Regions from separate parts of the Bacillus sp. D48C genome, predicted to be linked through region 1. Evidence: predicted binding sites of a transcription regulator. Region 1 holds the regulator's gene; the other holds the start of a gene.

Evidence for each region. The regulator Rex, encoded in region 1, represses fermentation and respiration genes when NADH is low (regulators of the CRP and FNR family bind a similar motif). The targets are predictions, from matches to a motif close to TTGTGAAATATTTCACAA.
Region 2: ACLBXA_RS21500 (L-lactate dehydrogenase) is a predicted target of Rex. The motif match lies at 2,053-2,070, and genes of this name have one in related genera.

Annotation. Positions count from the first base shown of each region.
Region 1 is NZ_JBKFAQ010000024.1:7,941-11,379, forward strand. Features, by position in the region: gene groL (chaperonin GroEL) at 1-92, opposite strand, end outside; gene groES (co-chaperone GroES) at 132-416, opposite strand; gene ACLBXA_RS28950 (CPBP family intramembrane glutamic endopeptidase) at 808-1,557, shown strand; gene ACLBXA_RS28955 (YdiK family protein) at 1,554-1,745, shown strand; gene ACLBXA_RS28960 (redox-sensing transcriptional repressor Rex) at 1,775-2,404, opposite strand; gene ACLBXA_RS28965 (ABC-F family ATP-binding cassette domain-containing protein) at 2,592-3,439, shown strand, end outside.
Region 2 is NZ_JBKFAQ010000010.1:37,113-40,551, reverse strand. Features, by position in the region: gene ACLBXA_RS21505 (Fic family protein) at 1-336, opposite strand, end outside; gene ACLBXA_RS21500 (L-lactate dehydrogenase) at 904-1,848, opposite strand; gene ACLBXA_RS21495 (formate/nitrite transporter family protein) at 2,635-3,439, opposite strand, start outside.

The DNA.
Region 1 (3,439 bases):
CCAAGCGTTACTTTTACTGCGTTTGCAAGAGTGTCGACACCGCGAAGCATCGAACGACGTGCTTCTTCACTAAATTTAATATCTTTTGCCATAATAATTGACCCCCTTGGATTTTTTTAAGATTTATATAATTAACCGATAACTGCTAAAATGTCACTTTCACGTAAAATCAAGTAGTCTGTACCTTCATATTTCACTTCAGTACCTGCATATTTTGAGAAGATGATAAGATCACCTGCTGCTACCTCTAAAGCAACACGCTCACCATTTTCAAGCACTCGACCAGTACCTACTGCAACAACTTTACCCTCTTGTGGTTTTTCTTTTGCAGTGTCTGGTAATACAATACCACTTGCTGTTTTTTCTTCTGCTTGAACAAGCTCAATTACAACGCGATCACCTAATGGCTTTAGCATGAACAATAACCTCCTCATTTTGTTATGTAAATTTTATTTATTAGCACTCAAGTCACCCGAGTGCTAACACACTTATAATAATAAATAATCTCAATTTCTTTTGCAAGTAAAAAAATCATAATTTTTTCGCAAATTACTATATAAACTTTCTATATAGAATACTGCCTCTACTATATGAATCGTTGTTTCCCCTACTCGTATGTTACAATATGAAAGACACCCTAAGTTGTTTTCGCTAAACGTACAACTTTTTCCTGTCTCCTACTTTAATTTAAAATACGTATTTACAAAAAAATCATAATTCGAATGAAAGTTTATATCGTAGATAACATATTTACATGTTATCCTACCTCATCTCATACACTAGAGTTAGAAAGGATGGTTAAACCATTTGAAGAAACAATACTGGTGGATTATCGTTACATACATTTTAATGCAATTATCTGGCGCTGTTGGATTACCACTTCTCCTAAAAACAGGACTCTATGATAATAGAGGATTTACCATTGAGGAAAAAGGACAAATCATAATGGGACACTGGGCAATTATTAGCTTCTTTGTTGCATTATGTATCGTACTTTGGTTACTTAGAACAGATATTCGCGACAGACATTTAGATGCAACGCGCTCTTCTGTTCCAGCTACAATTGGGTGGATTTTCATCGGATTATTCTTAGCTTTCTTTTCACAAATAGTTGCCGGTATGATCGAGATGCAGCTACTAGGAATTAAACAAGGTTCAGAAAATACAATGAAACTGATGGAAATTGCACGAACTACTCCTTGGTTCCTTATTGTTGTATCTATAATCGGACCTATCTTAGAAGAAATCGTATTTAGAAAAATTCTATTCGGTGCACTTTATAAGAAGTTCAACTTCTTTATTGCAGCTATCATTAGTTCACTTGTATTCGCAGCAATTCATTTTGATTTTACTCACTTATTGGTATACACTGCTATGGGGCTCGTATTCGCCTTCTTATATGTGAAGACGAAGCGCATTATCGTTCCTATTGCAGCTCATGTTGCGATGAATACATTAGTCGCTATTGGGCAAATTTTTATGAGCAATGAGCAAATTCAAGAAATGATTAAAGAAGCTGAAAAAATGCAAGGATTTATCGGAGGATTTTTTGTATGAGAAACTCACCATTGTTCATGGCTGCACTATACTTCCTTCTTGGATGTATCTTTACACGCTTCGCCATTACGAACGTGACAGATACAATCTGGAATGTGTGGACAATACTATTTGCAGTTATGGCAACAATTGATTTTAATTTGGCACTTCGCCTTATATTAGTTAAATTCACAAAGAAGAAACAATAATAAAACGCAGAGGTCGCTTCCTCTGCGTTTTATTGTGGATAGTTTTTCAAAAAGTAAACTAATGTTTGTAACTCTACAGCTAAATCAATATGATGAATTCTAATATTCTCTGATACGTTTAATCGTGCTGGTGTGAAATTCAAAATACCGTGCACGCTCGTTTCAGCTAATCTATCTGCTACAGCTTGTGCTACTGTAGCCGGTACTGTTAATATTGCCACTTGTATATCATTTGATAATCTCTCTTCTAATTCATCTAAATGATATACAGGAATGCCCCCGATTTCTGTTCCAACTTTCTCTTCACTAACATCAAATGCCATTTCAATTTTTGTATTATTGTTTTTCGTGAAATTATAATGTAAGAAAGCGGTCCCTAAATTACCTACTCCAATAAGTGCTACACGCGTTATATCATCTTGATCAAGTGTTTCGCGGAAAAATGATAATAAATAATTTACGTTATATCCATATCCCTTTTTCCCTAATGCTCCAAAATACGAAAAATCTCTTCGTATTGTTGCGGAATCTACTTTTACCGCTTCACTCAATTCGGCCGATGAAACACGCTGCTTACCAGAAAGAGATAAGTTTTGGATAAATCGATAGTATAGAGGCAATCTTTTAGCAGTGGCTTGTGGAATCTTTTGCTGATCCATATGACCTCTCCTCTCTTCCTATCTTTATTCATATACTTTAATCAAATACAGAAGTTTAGCACTCATTAAATTCCTTGTATAATAAAGAGAAGAAGTATTCTCTCTTTATTTTAAACTATACACTATTTTTAGTATGATTGAGAAATATAAACATGGCAAAGTTAAGAAATTATTTGAGGTGAGAACATTGATTTTATTACAAGTAAATGGACTTTCGAAATTATACGGTGCAGAAACAATTCTTGCAAACATAAAATTGGAAGTACAAACAAAAGATCGTATCGCATTAGTTGGAAGGAATGGAGCTGGAAAATCTACATTATTAAAAATTATCGCTGGTGAGTTATCACATGATGGTGGCGAAATTATAAAACCGAAAGATGTCTCAATCGGGTATTTAGCTCAAAATACTGGCCTAGAAACGTCTTTAACAATTTGGGATGAAATGCTAACCGTCTTTACCCACTTACAGCAAATGGAGACAAAACTTCGAAAGCTTGAGCAAGAAATGGGAAAAGAAGAAAACTTTTCAAACGAAGCTATATATGAAAGATTGTTAGCTGATTATGACCAATTGCAACTCAATTATAAAGATCAAGGTGGATATCAATACGAAGCGGATATTCGCTCCATTTTAAGCGGCCTTGGCTTCCCAGTTGAAACACACCAGACGACGATCTCTACTTTAAGTGGCGGGCAAAAAACAAGATTAGCTCTCGGGAAATTATTATTAACAAAACCAGACTTACTTATTTTGGACGAGCCTACAAACCATTTAGACATTGAAACATTAACATGGCTTGAGCAATATTTACAAGGTTATCCTGGCGCAATATTAATCGTTTCCCATGACCGTTATTTCTTAGACAAACTCGTTACACAAGTATATGAAATTTCGAATAAAGAAAGCAGACGATTTGTTGGTAACTACAGTAAATATTTAGACTTAAAATCAGCATTATATGATCAAGAAATGAAACGTTACGAAAAACAACAAGATGAAATCGCAAAACTTGAGGACTTCGTTCAAAAGAA
Region 2 (3,439 bases), on a different contig from region 1:
TTGTGGTTTAATAGGCAGTTTGTGATTTTCTTTTTGCACAAGTTCTAATGTTTTGCAATAACAAAATAAAGCGTCCTCTTCCAATGTTTGAGGGCTAACATGATTAGAAACAAATTTTTTCAACTGTTTATTTGAGAATGTAAACTTGTCATATATATTAGGAAAAGTTTTAATATATTGTAGGGATATACTCTTTTCCAAAAGATTAAAGATCTCTGGTTTTTGAGTTTGATATGCTGATATTTCTCCTTTATATTCACTGATTTTACTTATAATATTTATTAGTTCCCTTTTAAATTCTAAATTTGTATATTTTTCTTCAAAGAAATTTCTCATCTCGTTCCCTCCTTTCCCTACGGTTTATTGCCAACTTTGTATGCTCCATTATCCCCCTAATTTTCACATTTCCTACTGTATGCTTATTGTTTTATAAATGCCCATTAAGGATGTAATTAAACGGTAGCCAGATGCACACAGGGACCGCTCTCTTCTTATTAATGTATGTATTAGATTGCTAATGTTAATTAATAAATAAAAAGGCACTCTCTTAAATTTTTAAAAAAGTGCTTTTTATTTAATCAAATTTGTCTGCATTTAGTGCCTTAATAGAAAGTATACCAAAAAGGTATCAATCCTTTGTGAAAGACATAACATATTTAGCTATAAATAGTTATGTTGATTCTAAAAATGTTCAATCTTGATATGTTATGAACTAATATCATGAAGGCCATTAACTTCTTAATAATGTTTATAAAATGATTCTTTACAAGGCGAAAGTACTGTATTTCAGTTTAAACAAACATTTTTCTATAGTATTTAATTTCAGATTACATTAGATTAGATACATTTAAACTTTTGCCAAGCATTTATATATCCGACATAATATAATAAGATAAATTCACCTTATAGTATTGGTGACATGGTTTCTTTTAATGTATGTACAGAATGATTAAAGTTAAACTTTTCTTCCTCATTTAACTCAATTTCTATAATTTCCCGAATACCTTGACGATTTATAACAGCAGGAACTCCTATATATACATCATTATGACCATATTCATTTTCAAGGTATGCAGATACTGTTAATACACTATTTTCATGATGTAGAATTGCCTTTGTGATACGTAATAAAGACATTCCAATTCCATAACAGGTTGCTCCCTTACGTTCAATTATATGATAGGCCGCATCACGTGAACGAACAAAAATTTCGTCTAAGTCACTTTGATTATACTGACTTTTATTTTCTAAAATGGTTTGTAGCTTTTGAACGCCAACTGACACATGACTCCAAACCGGAAGCTCCGTATCACCATGTTCACCAATTATATAAGCATGAACATTATGAGAATCGATTTCAAAATATTCTCCTAACATGTAACGGAAACGTGCAGAATCAAGTGTTGTACCTGAACCAATTACGCGTTCTTTCGGCAATCCAGATTCTTTCCAAGTTACATATGTTAAAATGTCCACTGGATTTGTTGCAATTAAGAAAATACCATCGAATCCGCTTGACATGACATTACGTATAATTTCTTTAAAAATCTTAGTATTTTTTTCAACTAAGTCTAAACGTGTTTCACCTGGTCTCTGTGGCAATCCGGCTGTTATTACAACAATTTGTGCATCTTTACAGTCCTCACAGCTACCCTTCCATACTTTTGTTGGTGATGGTGAAAAAGGAATTGCATGACTTAAATCCATTGCTTCTCCTTCTGCTCTTGCTTCATTTACATCTACAAGAACGAATTCTTCTGCCAACCCCTGATTAATCATACAATATGCATAACTACACCCTACGGCCCCTGTACCAATTAAAACTACACGATTAATATTTTTATTCATTTATAGATCCCTCACTATTTATGTTATGTTTTTGTGCATTGTTGTTATTCTAATAAAAAGAGATTTAATTGATTTTGAATAAACAAATAATGAACTCGAAATACATTAATGTTCAATACCACATAGTTAAACTTAAATTCCTTTTCATATGTATTTCCAGCAAATATTGCTCCAACATTATTTCTTATTTAACTCAAAAAAATATTATGTATAGCTTCACTAGATAAGATAATTTTTCTTTATCTACATTTCAAAGATTCTTTGATATTCTGTGAAAAATCTAGTTTATACATCTAGTTAAATAAAATTGTTAACGCTTACATTTTTATTAAGATTCACTAACGGATTATCACTTTTCATAATGACATTCATGCTTATATTATCTTCATTCAAATCTAATTACTGCAAATTTTTATTTTGTATATCGAAGGTTATTTCACCTATTTTAGCAATCCCCCCTAAAAGCACTTCTATACCAAACAAACTTTTTCAAAATTCATTTTCTAGTAAACCTCCCACTAATTTTTTAGAGTTTTCTGTAATAAATTCGACATGTGATCTTGCATTTTATATTAACAAATTTAGGTCACATAAGTTGTGAATGTTTTTTGTATATTTCCCTTCCCTTATATGTCTAACAAAAACAAATAATATATTTTATAAAAGAAAAAAATATATTTAAAAGAATTATTAAAACGGTATTTGCGGCTAATTAGGCCAACTGATATAAAAATAACATTCAAAATAATTATGTTATTTTTATACGAAAATGATTATATTAGTAGCTTAAATTTTTATTTGTGTTTGTAATGGGATGTTTTCCTCACATTGAGATTCAACTAAATCGCCCTTCTGTTCAGCTGTAGGGTTGTTTTGGGTTATATAATGATATACCATGCCAACAAATACAGATCCACCAATAATATTTCCAATTGTAACTGGAATTAAATTATAAATAGCCCCACTAAAAGAAATAGTATTGGGATGTGGCGATACCAGGGAGATTGCAAATAGCGATAAATTTGCAATGCTATGTTCATATCCAGATAAAAAGAATGTAAAAACCAATAACATCATAACAATTATTTTTGCTGTATCCCCTTTTACTTGAGAAGGAAGGAAGCATGCTAGACAAACAAGCCAATTACATAAAATAGCTTTGAAAAATAGCTGTATTGTCGGTGTATTCATTTTTACTTCAACAACATTACTTATCAAATGTTCATATTCAATTTGATCAAAAATACCAGTACCATAAAATAATAACGCAAAAAATATTGCACCTACCAGATTACCTAAAAAACAAGCACCCCAGTTACGACAAGTATCTAAGACCGTTGTTTTTTTTCGTAAGGTCGAAATTGTAAAATACATTGTATTCCCAGTAAATAATTCCGCTCCACCATATATTATTAATATAAGTGCAATTCCAAAAAATAAAGAAGCACTTAAATAAGTTGCAGGTGAATTTACAACGTGAAAAAAATCCCCTAATTTAAAACATAATACTATAATAAATCCAATATAGATGCCGGCTAGTAATGCACGAACAAAATATTGTATTGGGTTTATATCTAATATTTGTTTCTTC